One region of the Providencia xihuensis genome, then DNA from elsewhere that is predicted to be linked to it. Evidence: riboswitches for the same ligand, from Rfam matches in the RefSeq annotation. Region 1 holds a riboswitch; the other holds the start of a gene.
What was found. A riboswitch is a leader RNA that binds a small molecule or an ion and turns the genes downstream of it on or off. The one in region 1 is predicted to bind thiamine pyrophosphate.

Region 1 (7,593 bases):
AGCACGACAGGCTTTGTTGGAAATAACTGTAAAACTTCTTTATATAGCTGTTTTTGTTCATCTTCTGAAGGAAAACCATTGTGCAGCATAAACGGTAATTCTGTACGGTATAGCCCAACACCATCAACCCCTGTATTAATTTGCTGCTCATAGCGCGGACTTAACCCTGCGTTTAGGTGGATCTGTATTTGTTCACCACCTATTAAGGTTGCATCTTGCTCTAAAGTTCCCTCAGCCAAACGACTAATCACATTCTCTTCTTCAATAATCTGCTGATATTCCTGAATAATTAGGTTTTCGGGCTCAATGAAAACCTCACCACGGTAACCATCTAAAATCAAATGGCGATTATGTAGTAGAGACGGTTCAATATCCGCTCCCATTATGGCGGGAATACCCATTGCTCGGATTAAAATTGCTGAATGCGAGTGCGTTGCGCCATCACGGACAATAACACCCGCGAGCTGCTCCATCGGCAACTCAGCAAGCACACTGGCACTGAGTTCATCAGCCACTAAAATAAAGCGATCGGGCCACTGTTCATTCGCCGTTAACGAATCATCAAGATGAAATAATAAACGCTGACCTAACGCCTTGAGATCTGCGCCCCTTTCTCTTAAATAGAGATCTCGTAAACGAGAGAATTGCTCAACATAGTTTTCAATAACCGTTTTCACCGCCCATTCAGCAGCGGCTCCGCCATCAATGGCTGTAAATAGATGTTTTTTAAGCTGAGGATCACTAAGCAAATGATTATAAAGGTCAAAAATTGCTGCGCTTTCTTTTGCAGAACTCGCCATAAAGCGTTTGCTGATCCTCCGGCATTCTGCCGTTGCACTTTCTAAGGCGGCAATTAAACGTTGCTTTTCACTATCGATATCAATGGCGCTGGTTTGGCTGATGCTATCAAAAGAGGGCTGTGAATTGTCTTGCCAACCATAGGCCATTGATATTCCCTGAGAAACAGGAATAGCTTTAATTCTATTTTGTCGATACTGCCCAAAAATCCCTTTGGCTTGTGCTTGTGATAAAATCACGGCAAGCTGCATCGACAACGTCACCATGAAAGACTCTTCTGTCTCATTAAACAGTCGTTTTTCTCTTTGCTGAACGACAAGCACGCCTAATAATTGACGTCGATAAACAATAGGGACACCCAGAAAGGCTTTAAGCTGCTCTTCTTTTAATTGAGGAAGGTATTTATATTGAGGGTGTTCACGAGCATCAGCGAGGTTTAGCATTTCAGATTGACGCCCAACAGCGCCAACAACACCTTCATCAAAGCCAAGGCGAATAGCAATCCCGCTAGGTTTTTTTAACCCGCGGGTTGCCATTAAGTAATAGCATTGGCGAGGGTGATCAGCCAAGTAAATCGAACACACATCGGTTCGCATTGCTTTGCAGGTTTCATCCACCAACACTTCTAGCGCATCAGTCAAACTTGTCGCCATCGCAACTTTTTCGACAATTTCACGTAAACGCATCAACATAGGCTTACTTTGCTCCGCGCCTACGGTTATTAAAAGCGGGTCGTTGTGGTAATTTTTGTTCCTGTAAAGGCATAACAACTGGAGCGAATTCTTTCATTACACGGCGATAGACTTCCCGTTTAAAAGAAACCACCTGCCTGACAGGATACCAATAACTGACCCATCGCCAGCCATCAAATTCTGGCGATTTACTGCGCTGCACGTTTATATCGGCATCATTACATTGCAGTTGGAGTAAAAACCAACGCTGTTTCTGCCCAATACAAACTGGTTTTGTATCCCAACGCACCAAACGCTTGGGTAATTTGTAACGTAACCAATTACGGGTAGATGCCAGTAACCTGACATCCTTACGCTGTAGCCCAACTTCTTCGTATAACTCACGATACATCGCTTGCTCAGGTGATTCCCCTGGGTTGATGCCCCCTTGAGGAAACTGCCATGAGTGCTGACCATAGCGGCGAGCCCATAGAACCTGCCCTTGCCGATTACAAATTACAATTCCTACATTCGGGCGGTAGCCATCATCATCAATCACTCGACTACCCCAATAACCAAATTTGAAAGATACCTAATTGTTTCACACATACCCTAACTGGTAAACCTATATCAATACAGTTTGCAGATATGTCCGAAGTCTCTACAATAGTGAGTGCCTCAACGGGGTGCCAAAATTATTTTGGCTGAGAAATAACCCGTAGAACCTGATCCGGTTAATACCGGCGTAGGGATTTGAGCCACCGCCTGCAAACCTGCATCGGTTCACTCTCAAATCCTGTGTCACTCTCTTTTTAGCGCAGGAAAAAGCATGTTTAAAAACAAAATTATAGCATCGATTTTTACCCTCAGTGCACTCAGTTTGAGTCAATTCGCATGGGCAGAGAAACCAACCCTAACTGTCTATACCTATGACTCCTTTGCTGCAGAGTGGGGACCAGGCCCGCAAATTAAAAAGAATTTTGAAGCTCAGTGTGACTGTGAATTAAAAGTTGTTGCGTTAGGTGATGGTGTTGCCCTGTTAAACCGTTTGAGAATGGAAGGCAAGAAAAGTAAAGCTGATGTTATTTTAGGCCTAGATAACAACCTATTAGATTCAGCTGAGAAAACAGGCCTTTTTGCCCCTGCTGAAATTGACACAACCGCACTAAAATTACCCATTGCATGGGATAGCTCTGTTTTCATTCCTTATGACTATGGATATTTTGCATTCATTTATGACAAAAATAAAATCCAGCAACCTCCCGCAAGCATGGATGCGCTATTAAACAGCAAAAATAACTGGAAAATCATCTACCAAGACCCACGCACCAGTACACCAGGACTTGGGCTGATGTTATGGATTGAAAAACTGTATGGTGATAAATCCGCTGATGCATGGAAAAAAATGGCAGGAAAAACCCTAACAGTCACCAAAGGTTGGAGCGAAGCATACGGTTTATTCTTAAAAGGTGAAGGGGATTTTGTTCTGAGTTATACCTCATCGCCAGGCTACCAGATGCTAAATGATAAAAAAGATAATTATGCCGCGGCATTATTTAATGAAGGTCATTACATGCAAGTGGAAGTTGCTGCAAGGTTAAAAAACAGCCCACAGCCTGAACTTGCTAAGCAATTCTTGCAATTTGTTTTAACACCTGATTTCCAAAATACCTTACCGACCACTAACTGGATGTACCCTGTCATTGATATCCCTCTCCCAGACGTTTACAACCAACTTCCTCTACCAGAAAAAGCCTTACAATTTAGTTCACAAGAAGTGGCTAAAGAACGTCAAAATTGGACACGTTTATGGCAAACCGCCGTCAGTCGTTAATTAATCTGTCTTTATTGCCAGGAGTTCTCGCTTCTGGTTTATTAATTGCGATAGCGCTCCTCAGCTTTGGGGCGCTCTGGTTTTTTGCGCCTGAAATAGCCATTGATGACATCATCAGCGATAGTTATCTATGGCATGTCATTGGCTTTACCTTTTGGCAGGCATTTTTATCAGCTGTTTTTTCTGTGCTTCCCGCCATTTTCCTTGCGAGAGCGCTTTACCGCCGCCGTTTTTGGGGGCGGTCATTATTTATACGCCTCTGTGCGATGACACTTGTCCTCCCCGTTTTAGTCGCTGTTTTTGGTATTTTATCGGTATATGGACAAACAGGTTGGCTGGCAAAAGTTTGCCACTGGCTAGGCGTGGAATATCACTTTTCCCCGTACGGCTTAAAGGGGATTTTACTTGCGCATATTTTCTTTAATATGCCGCTCGCCACAAGGATGTTGCTGCAATCTTTAGAAAACATCGCCATTGAACAACGGCAATTGACCGCACAATTAGGTTTTAATGAGTGGCAGCAGTTTAAGATCTTAGAATGGCCTTATTTACGTAGGCAAATTCTACCAACTGCCGCACTGATCTTTATGTTGTGCTTTGCCAGTTTTGCCACCGTACTCGCTTTAGGTGGTGGCCCTGCGGCAACAACGATTGAGCTCGCAATCTATCAAGCGCTTAATTATGATTTTGACCTTGGTAGAGCCACAATTTTGGCGCTCATCCAATTGTTTTTCTGTATTGGATTGATGTTTATCTGCCAAAAAATCAATAACTTATTTTCTGTTGGTTTTAGCCAACAAACGCGGTGGGTAGACCCCGCAGATACCCTTTTTCGCCGTATTCGTGACTGTTTATTAATTGTGACGGCGATGCTATTGCTACTTCCCCCGCTGCTTGCAGTGTTTTTTGATGGTTTAAACGGGCAGTTATTCTCTGTTTTACAGCAACCTGCATTATGGCAAGCCACAGGAACATCCCTTTTTATTGCACTATGCGCAGGTGTAGTCTGTGTGATTCTCACTTTGATGTTGCTTTGGAGTAGCCGTGAGCTGCGTTTACGCCACGCAATGCGACTTGGACAAGCGATTGAATTAAGTGGTTTAATTATTTTAGCCATGCCTGGGATTGTACTTGCAACGGGATTTTTTATCTTTTTCAATGAAACCATTGGACTACCCGAGTCACCCTATCCCTTAGTGATCATGACCAATGCCTTGTTGGCTATCCCGTATGCCTTAAAAGTCCTAGAAAACCCAATGAGAGACACCGCGGAGCGATATAATCCTTTATGCCAATCCTTGGCAATAACAGGGTTTAACCGTTTTAAAATTATCGAACTCAAAGCGTTACGCAAACCTATTGCCCAAGCACTCGCATTCGCCTGTGTGATTTCGGTGGGGGATTTTGGCATCGTCGCCCTGTTTGGCAATGAAAATTTCCGCACACTTCCCTATTATTTGTACCAACAAATTGGGGCGTATCGCACCAACGATGGTGCAGTAACAGCGATGCTACTGTTATTACTGTGTTTTTGTTTATTTAGCCTGCTCGAACGTATTTCAGGAAAACACCATGATTAAACTGACAAATTTAGACTACCAATATGATAACTTAACGATGTCATTTGATTTTTCAGTAACATCAGGGGAATGTGTCGCGATTATGGGGCCAAGTGGGGCGGGAAAAAGTACGTTACTAAGCTTAATCAGCGGTTTTCAGTTTCCCAAAACAGGCACGATAGAACTTAATGGGCAAGATCATACCTTTACCCCGCCAGCACAACGCCCTGTTTCCATGCTATTTCAAGAAAACAATTTATTCGCACACTTAACGATACGGCAAAATATCGGCCTCGGTTTGCAGCCAAGCCTGTGTTTAAGCACAAAGCAAATGCAGGTCGTCGAGCAAATTGCAGCCCATGTCAGCCTAACTGAGTACTTAGACCGCTTGCCCGCACAGCTTTCAGGAGGACAGCGCCAACGTGCTGCACTGGCTCGCTGCTTGGTTCGCAATCAACCGATCTTATTACTTGATGAACCTTTTTCAGCCCTCGACCCTGCGCTTCGCCATGAAATGCTTACGTTGTTAAAAACAGTCTGTATGGAAAAATCCATCACACTATTAATGGTATCTCATAATGTGGACGATGCCCTGCAAATCGCACCAAGAACCTTAGTGGTAGCTGCGGGTGAAATTGCCTATGACGGCGATACACAGGTTTTATTGCAAGGGCAAAGCGCAGCCTCTGCGCTTCTTCGTGTCACCAATACCAATTAATACTGTATAAATTCACACCATTGTCGTATATTATTGGGGATACTAGCAAACCGAGTTGCCCAATGCCCCAACCAATGACCCCTGCACAACAAGGCTTTATCTTGAGCCGGCACTGGAAAGACACCCGCCACGGCGTCGAGGTCACGTATTGGCTTCTTACAGACACACACCCACAAAAAGTGACCATTCCTAATCAAAAAGCAATTGGCTTTTTATCCGCCTCAAAACTGCCGATTGTTCAGCATCTTTTAGATGAGCAACTAAATGTCAGCTACCGATTACTCGAACTCTCTGACTTTAAAAGGGAAAAAGTCTACGCCATCTATTGTCATCAATATCGCCAATTACAAAATATCGAAAAAAGCTGTAAAGAATTAGGTGTTGAGCTATTTGAAACGGATATTCGCCCTTGTGAACGCTATTTAATGGAGCGTTTCATTACAGCGCCTGTGTGGTTTTCCCGTAATTCCCGTGGTGAATACCAGCTCAAACCTTGTGAAGGTTATCGCCCGAACATTAAAGCTGTTTCTCTTGATATCGAAACCAGTCAACATGGCGAGCTGTATTCCATCGGGCTATCTGGCTGTGATGATAATGTGGTGTTTATGCTAGGCCCTGAGCAAGGCCCCGCATTAAATTCAGATCACCGCCTTGTGTATGTAAATAGCCGACCTCAATTGCTTGATAAACTCAATGAGTGGCTACAACAATATGACCCTGATGCCATAATCGGTTGGAATTTAATCCAGTTCGACTTACAGGTTTTGCAAAAACACGCAGAACGCTACGGCATTCCGTTGTTATTTGGCCGGCAAGGAACAAAACTTGAGTGGCGGGAACATGGCTTCAAACAAGGTGTTTTCTTCGCCTCAGCTCAAGGGCGGCTAATTATCGACGGCATCGATGCACTTAAAAATGCGACATGGCATTTTGCTTCATTTAGTTTGGAATTCGTCGCACAAGAACTTTTAGGGGAAGGTAAAGCGATTGATACCCCCTACGATCGGATGGACGAAATCAACCGTCGCTTTGCTCACGATAAACCCTCTTTAGCGCACTACAACATTCAAGACTGTATTCTAGTCCACCGCATTTTCGAAAAAACAGACCTAATGGCTTTCTTACAAGAGCGTTCATCCGTTACAGGTTTAGTGCCAGATAAAATGGGGGGTTCTGTTGCTGCATTCTCCCATCTTTATATTCCACGCTTACATCGCCTTGGCTTCGTTGCGCCAAATTTGACTGAGCACAAAATGCAGTTAAATCCAGGGGGATTTGTAATGGACTCACAACCAGGGTTGTATGACTCCGTGTTAGTGCTAGACTACAAAAGCCTATACCCCTCAATTATTCGCACCTTTTTAATTGACCCTGCGGGCATGATTGAAGGGCTTGCTCACCCTGACCCACAACATTCTGTTCAAGGTTTTCGCCAAGCATGGTTTTCGCGTACAACCCATTGTTTACCTGATATTGTTAGCCATATTTGGCAAGAGCGCGATAAAGCCAAGAAAGAACATAACGCACCACTTTCTCAAGCCCTAAAAATCATTATGAATGCCTTTGCAGGAGTGCTTGGCGCAGAAGGTTGTCGTTTTTTTGACCCGCGATTAACCGCTTCGATTACGATGCGCGGCCATGAAATCATGCGTACAACTAAGCGATTGATTGAATCCCAAGGTTACCAAGTCATTTATGGGGACACGGACTCCACATTCGTCTGGCTACGCGATCAACACAGCGAGGAACAAGCGCAAAAAATTGGCTATGCACTGCGTGATTACGTTAACACTTGGTGGAAACAACACTTAAAAGATGAATGGCAGCTCGAAGGCGTTCTTGAACTTGAGTACGAAACGCATTACCGCCGTTTTCTCATGCCAACCGTGCGTGGTGCGGAAATGGGCAGTAAAAAACGTTATGCGGGTTTAAGCCAAGATAAAATGATATTCAAAGGGCTAGAAACGATCCGTTCAGATTGGACTCCGCTAGCACAAATTTTTCAAAAAGAGC
Region 2 (7,593 bases), 1.3 Mb from region 1:
TTGCCAATATTTTAGTGGGAACACGTTATGAGACCTTGCAAATCTACTTGTTCAATATGCGCCAAACCAGTGGGCACTTCACTTCTGCACTAGTGATGTCTTACTTCTTATTTACGTTATTGCTGACGTGGTTAGCAATGCGTTTAAATCGTTCAGGAGATGAATGATGAGCTATGTTATTGCTGAAAACTTAACGAAATCTTTCGGGTCAAATCAGGTCTTCGCCGATATTCAATTTACCATTGAAAAAGGCGAATTTATCACCCTATTAGGGCCAAGTGGTTGCGGGAAATCAACGTTATTACGCTGTATTGCAGGCCTTGAGCAACCTAATAGTGGTGAGCTTTATATTAACCACAAAAATATTACTCACCAACCTGCCCAACAACGCGGTGTGGGCATGGTGTTTCAAAGCTATGCGCTATTCCCCAATATGACCGTCGCAGACAATATCGCCTTCGGCTTAAAAATACGTAAAATCGATAGCAACGAAAGAACCAAAGCCGTTGCAGAAGTAATCGAACTGGTTGAATTGCAAGGTAAAGAGCAGCAATTTCCCCACCAATTGTCAGGCGGACAGCGCCAACGCGTGGCACTAGCAAGGGCGCTAGTAATGAAACCGCAAATTTTATTACTCGACGAGCCGTTATCCGCCCTTGATGCACGCATTCGTAAGCATTTGCGCCAGCAAATTCGACATATTCAGCGGGAACTTGGGCTAACGACGATTTTTGTCACCCATGACCAAGACGAAGCGATGATCATGTCTGATAGGATCTTTTTGATGAATAAAGGGCAGATCGTACAAAGTGATACGGCAGAGAATATTTATACCCAGCCAGCGAACGAGTTTGTTGCTCGTTTTATGGGGCACTACAATTTGGTGGATGCTCACAAAGCCAATACCATGTTAGGGTTAAATTTACAGGGTACACTCGCCATCCGCCCTGAATCTATTTATGTGAAAGAAGCGGGTCGCCAATACGGTACACATATTTCTCACCCTGTGGATGCCGTGATTTTAGATCATCAGTTGCTTGGCAATATTATTCGTTATAGCGTGAATACCCCTGTAGGAGATATGACCGTCGACCTACTCAATCGCTCTTCTGAACGTTTATTTGAACCTGGCACCCGCCTTGAGTTAATGTTTAATAAAAATGAAATTCGCGCACTTAGCTAATCATACGATAGGAATATAATGCAAAACCAATTAGCCATTTTTGACTTAGATGATACGTTGATTCAAGGGGATAGCAGCGTATTGTGGACACAATACCTGTGGGATAAGCAAATCATCAGTGACCCGCAGTTTGTGGAAGCCGATAAAGCCATGATGGCGCAGTATAATGCAGGCACTTTGGATATGCCGACTTACCTGCATTTTAACCTGCAAACCCTCGCTAATATCAAAACGGAACAAGTGGATATCTGGCTGGATGATTTCGTGCAAAGCGTGGTTTTACCAAAGATCTACCCTGAAGCGAGTCAAACGATCGCCCGCTACCGCGCCAAGGGGATCCCGATTATTGTGATCTCTGCAACCGTTTCATTTATTGTCAAAAAGATCGCGGCTCAACTCAATGCCGATGTCGCCATGGGCATTGATATTAAGCAGCAAAATGGCTGCTATACGACCGAAATTGATGGTATTCCAACCTTTAAGGAAGGTAAGGTTAAACGCCTTATGAATTGGGTTCGCCACCAGCCAATCACCGATGCGTATGTATACTTCTACACCGACTCTGCTAACGACCTCCCGATGTGCCAATTCGCCGACGAAACGTTTATTGTCAACGGCGACCACCGACTTCTCCAAGCCGCCAATGAAAATAATTGGCCGCAATATCAGTGGAATTTATAAACCTTATTGTTATCCGAACCTTGATTTCAATTTTTTAGGTTTTAGGTTTTAACTAACTTGCCTTTCAAAGGTTCCTCTAAATTATTCGTGCTAGAGGAAGGAGATAAATAGAATTATCCCGATGAGCATACATAAGTATGTGACTTGGGGAGCCGAGCGCAGCCAACGCACTTATCGCTTGAAGAATGACGAGGAAATAACCTTATTCCACTTTAATTTCCTCTTTCCTCTAAATAATTCAAGTGAGAAGAAGGCGGTAAACGAGGATATCCCAAGGAGCATACATAAGTATGTGACTTGGGGAGCCGAGCGCAGCCAACGCACTTATCGCTTGAAGAATGACGAGGAAATAACCTTATTCCACTTTAAGTTCCTCTTTCCTCTAAATAATTCAAGTGAGAAGAAGGCGGTAAACGAGGATATCCCAAGGAGCATACACAAGTATGTGACTTGGGGAGCCGAGCGCAGCCAACGCACTTATCGCTTGAAGAATGACGAGGAAATAACCTTATTCCACTTTAATTTCCTCTTTCCTCTAAATAATTCAAGTGAGAAGAAGGCGGTAAACGAGGATATCCCAAGGAGCATACACAAGTATGTGACTTGGGGAGCCGAGCGCAGCCAACGCACTTATCGCTTGAAGAATGACGAGGAAATAACCTTATTCCACTTTAATTTCCTCTTTCCTCTAAATAATTCAAGTGAGAAGAAGGCGGTAAACGAGGATATCCCAAGGAGCATACACAAGTATGTGACTTGGGGAGCCGAGCGCAGCCAACGCACTTATCGCTTGAAGAATGACGAGGAAATAACCTTATTCCACTTTAATTTCCTCTTTCCTCTAAATAATTCAAGTGAGAAGAAGGCGGTAAACGAGGATATCCCAAGGAGCATACACAAGTATGTGACTTGGGGAGCCGAGCGCAGCCAACGCACTTATCGCTTGAAGAATGACGAGGAAAGCTTATACTGAAATCTCTTGTCGGAGTGCCTAGTATGCATAGCATCAGGCTGAGACCGTTAATTCGGGATCCGCGGAACCTGATCGGGTTAATACCCGCGAAGGGAACAAGAGTAATCACTCAGCGCCATTTTTGACCTTTTCCTTTTGGTGAAAATTTAAACGCAACGTCTTTTTTATTACTCCTCCGAACTCCTGACAAGCAACTTTCTTTCGATAAACCCGCTTGGTGCGCTTTGCATCATAGCCGTGACAATGTCAGGAAATTGCTATGTCCAATATTACAAATAATGTTATACCGACCGCTGATTTATCCCCACAAGCTGCACCTGCTCGCACGCGTAAGGCCCAACGTGACGCTGCTGAAAACTTTATCAACACCGTTTCTGGTGTTTCATTTCCGAATTCTGAGCGTATTTATCTCCAAGGTTCAAGAGACGATATTCAAGTCCCGATGCGAGAAATCCAGCTTTCGCAAACCCTCATTGGTGGCGACAAAGATAACCCGCAATTTGAAGATAACGAACCCGTTCCTATCTACGATACCTCAGGCCCTTACGGCGACCCAACATCAGAACTCAACGTTCACAAAGGCCTGAAAAAAATTCGCGCACCGTGGATAAACGAACGTTCAGACACCACCGAAGTCGAAAACTTAAGTTCTGACTTCACACAACAGCGTCTCGCTGATGCGGGTCTCGACCACTTACGCTTTAACAACCGCCCACACCCATTAAAAGCGCAAACCAACAAATGCGTCACCCAACTTCACTACGCTCGTAAAGGCATCATTACCCCAGAAATGGAGTTTATCGCCATCCGCGAAAATATGGGTCGTGAACGTATTCGTGGTGAGGTTTTGCTGCAACAACATCCAGGGCAAGGCTTTGGGGCTAATTTGCCCGAAAATATCACGCCTGAGTTTGTTCGCCAAGAAGTCGCCGCGGGTCGCGCCATCATCCCAGCCAATATCAATCACCCTGAATCTGAGCCGATGATTATTGGCCGTAACTTCTTGGTGAAAGTGAACGCCAATATCGGCAACTCGTCGGTCACTTCATCCATCGAAGAGGAAGTGGAAAAACTGATTTGGTCAACGCGCTGGGGCGCAGATACCGTAATGGATTTGTCCACAGGCCGCTACATCCATGAAACCCGTGAATGGATTTTACGTAATAGCCCAGTCCCCATCGGCACAGTTCCCATCTACCAAGCCCTTGAAAAAGTCAATGGCGTAGCGGAAAACCTGACGTGGGAAATGTTCCGCGATACGTTATTAGAACAAGCCGAGCAAGGCGTTGACTACTTTACTATCCATGCTGGAGTCTTGCTGCGTTACGTACCAATGACCGCTAAACGCTTGACGGGCATTGTCTCGCGCGGTGGTTCTATCATGGCAAAATGGTGTTTATCTCATCACCAAGAAAACTTCCTGTACGAAAACTTCCGCGAAATTTGTGAAATTTGTGCCGCTTACGACGTTTCCTTGTCATTAGGTGATGGCTTGCGCCCAGGCTCCATCCAAGATGCAAACGATGCCGCACAATTTGCCGAACTTCATACCCTTGGCGAGTTAACCAAAATTGCGTGGGAATATGATGTCCAAGTGATGATTGAAGGCCCCGGCCACGTACCGATGCAGATGATCCGCCGCAACATGACGGAAGAGTTGGAGCATTGCCACGAAGCCCCATTCTATACCTTAGGGCCGCTCACAACCGATATTGCACCAGGTTATGACCACTTTACCTCAGGCATTGGTGCAGCAATGATCGGCTGGTTTGGTTGTGCAATGCTCTGTTATGTCACACCAAAAGAGCATTTGGGCCTGCCGAACAAAGACGATGTTAAACAAGGGCTTATCACCTATAAAATTGCAGCGCACGCAGCTGACCTTGCCAAAGGCCACCCAGGTGCACAAATTCGCGACAATGCCATGTCAAAAGCACGTTTCGAATTCCGTTGGGAAGACCAATTTAACTTGGCATTAGACCCCGAAACCGCACGTAAATATCACGATGAAACCTTGCCACAAGCTTCGGGGAAAATTGCCCATTTCTGTTCAATGTGTGGGCCGAAATTCTGTTCGATGAAAATCTCCCAAGAAGTACGTGATTACGCAGCCCAAAAAGAAGCAAACGAAAAAGAAGCGGGTATGGAACAGATGTCTGAAGCCTTCCGAGCCCACGGTAGCGAGCTATACCATGGCGCAGAAATTGTGAATGCAGAGGTCGCTGATAATGAAAAAATCGCCTAATCCTATTATTACGCCAACATCGCCATTTCCCGAAACCGAGCAATACCTCGGTCTCTACCCTGTTGTTGATTCCGTTGAATGGATTGAACGCCTGCTTAGTGCAGGTGTTTCCACCCTTCAATTACGCATCAAAGACAAAGCGGATGCTGATGTACGCGATGATATCCAAAAAGCTATTGCTTTGGGTAAAAAACATAACGCACGGTTATTTATCAACGACTACTGGCGCTTAGCCGTGGAGTTTGGCGCTTACGGCGTACACCTTGGTCAAGAGGATTTGGAAACCACTGACTTGCTGGCAATCCACCAAGCAGGGCTTCGGTTAGGCATTTCAACTCACGATGAACATGAGTTAGCCATCGCCAAATCCGTGCGCCCCTCTTATATTGCAATGGGGCATATTTTCCCCACACAAACCAAAGAGATGCCGTCATCTCCTCAAGGATTGGAAACGCTAAAAGCGATGGTTGAGGCAACACCTGATTACCCAACTGTCGCCATTGGTGGAATATCCATTGAGCGCGTACCTGCTGTTTTAGCAACAGGTGTTGGCAGTGTGGCACTGGTCAGTGCAATTACCAAAGCCGATGATTGGCGGGCAGCCACTGAAACGTTACTGAATTTAATTGAGCGTCATCGCGCTTGTTAATTAATTCATAATCAAATAATTAGCCGTGTATTTAGTGAAATAGACACACGGTTGATAATTCGAGGAATTTAATCATGTTAAGTGACCAAGAATTCATGCGTTACAGCCGCCAGCTATTACTTGAAGACATTAGCCCTGAAGGGCAACAAAAACTGAAAAATAGCAAAGTGCTGATTGTCGGTTTAGGTGGGTTAGGCTCTCCCGCATCCCTCTATTTAGTTGGTGCAGGCGTTGGCGAATTATGGCTTGCTGACCACGATAACCTGCATGTCTCTAATTTACAAAGACAAGTGCTCTACAATACTGATGATATCGAACAGTCAAAAGCCCAACTTGCAGCAAAGAGGCTTCATCAACTCAACCCGCTCGTGAAAACACGAGCAGTTGTGCAAAAACTAGAAGTTGAAACATTAATCCCACTCGTTGAGCAGGTCGATTTAGTGCTTGATTGCTGCGATAACATGGCAACACGCCATGCCGTCAATGCCGCCTGCGTCATGACCAACACGCCACTCGTTAGCGGTAGCGCAGTGGGCTTTGGTGGACAGCTAATGGTGCTCGAACCGCCGTTTAGTTCAGGGTGTTACGCCTGCCTTTACCCCGATCAAGATGAACCTGAGCGAAACTGCCGCACAGCGGGAGTATTAGGGCCTGTCGTTGGTGTTATCGGTACGCTACAAGCACTTGAAGCCCTTAAATTACTTGTCGGGTTGCCTTCATCTTTAAGCGGAAAACTACGCTTGTTCGATGGAAAACAACAACAGTGGAACACTTTGCAGTTAACGCCTTCGCTGCAATGTCCAGTTTGTCGGGAAGAAGCATGCATATCCTAATTAATGACCAAACTATGGCGCTTGATGCCCCGCTGACTGTCAACCAGTTATTTGAGACGCTAGGCCGCTCCACCGCTGGCACAGCGCTGGCTATCAACCAAGTGATCATTCCAAAGAGTCAGTGGGATTCTCATCTCATTAATGACCAAGACAATATCTTGTTATTTCAAGCTATCGCTGGGGGCTAACAATGTTAAAAATCGCCGATTTTACCTTTCAATCACGTCTATTTACAGGAACAGGAAAGTTTGCCAATGCCAGGCTAATGCAAGATGCCATTCAAGCCTCAGGTAGCCAATTAGTCACCATGGCCATGAAACGAATTAATTTGCGTGGACAGGATGATGGTATTTTACAACCTCTTCAAGAGCTTGGCGTAAAGCTTTTACCCAATACATCGGGGGCAAAAAACGCCCAAGAAGCGGTATTTGCTGCCCGCCTTGCTCGAGAGGCACTTGGCACCAACTGGGTCAAACTCGAAATTCACCCTGATATGCGCTATTTATTACCCGATCCTATCGAAACCCTGCTCGCCGCGGAGCAGCTCGTCAAAGAAGGGTTTGTGGTATTACCTTATTGCAGTGCAGACCCTGTACTGTGCCGCCGTCTTGAAGAAGTTGGCTGCGCGGCAGTCATGCCATTAGGTGCGCCTATCGGCACCAATAAAGGCTTAGCCACTAAAGAGATGCTGCGGATTATTATCGAGCAAGCCACCGTGCCCGTTATTGTCGATGCAGGGATTGGCGCACCGAGCCACGCCGCAGAGGCTATCGAAATGGGGGCTGATGCGGTGTTGGTGAATACCGCGATTGCCGTTGCCAAGCACCCCATTTTAATGGCGAAAGCCTTTAAACTTGCCGTCGAGGCCGCTGAACTAGCTTATCAAAGTGGATTAGCGGCACCGAAGCAACAAGCCCAAGCTTCCAGCCCACTCACCAGCTTTTTGGAGGCATTATCATGATCCCCCGTTTCCAAGAGCGCTTAAGTACATTGGATTGGGACGACACAACACTGCGAATCAACAGCAAA

Region 2: linked by a shared signal. The riboswitch ahead of thiC (phosphomethylpyrimidine synthase ThiC) and the one ahead of thiB (thiamine ABC transporter substrate binding subunit) in region 1 are both predicted to bind thiamine pyrophosphate.

The regions. Positions count from the first base shown of each region.
Region 1 is NZ_CP169565.1:3,528,474-3,536,066, forward strand. It holds gene ptsP (phosphoenolpyruvate--protein phosphotransferase) at 1-1,490, opposite strand, end outside; gene rppH (RNA pyrophosphohydrolase) at 1,495-2,028, opposite strand; TPP riboswitch at 2,142-2,239, shown strand; gene thiB (thiamine ABC transporter substrate binding subunit) at 2,299-3,303, shown strand; gene thiP (thiamine/thiamine pyrophosphate ABC transporter permease ThiP) at 3,279-4,883, shown strand; gene thiQ (thiamine ABC transporter ATP-binding protein ThiQ) at 4,876-5,580, shown strand; gene ACE2AL_RS15930 (DNA polymerase II) at 5,643-7,593, shown strand, end outside.
Region 2 is NZ_CP169565.1:423,102-430,694, reverse strand. It holds gene ACE2AL_RS01905 (ABC transporter permease) at 1-167, shown strand, start outside; gene ACE2AL_RS01900 (ABC transporter ATP-binding protein) at 167-1,183, shown strand; gene ACE2AL_RS01895 (HAD family phosphatase) at 1,202-1,864, shown strand; gene ACE2AL_RS01890 (hypothetical protein) at 1,986-2,837, shown strand; TPP riboswitch at 2,838-2,949, shown strand; gene thiC (phosphomethylpyrimidine synthase ThiC) at 3,097-5,082, shown strand; gene thiE (thiamine phosphate synthase) at 5,066-5,731, shown strand; gene ACE2AL_RS01875 (ThiF family adenylyltransferase) at 5,806-6,564, shown strand; gene thiS (sulfur carrier protein ThiS) at 6,552-6,752, shown strand; gene ACE2AL_RS01865 (thiazole synthase) at 6,755-7,525, shown strand; gene thiH (2-iminoacetate synthase ThiH) at 7,522-7,593, shown strand, end outside.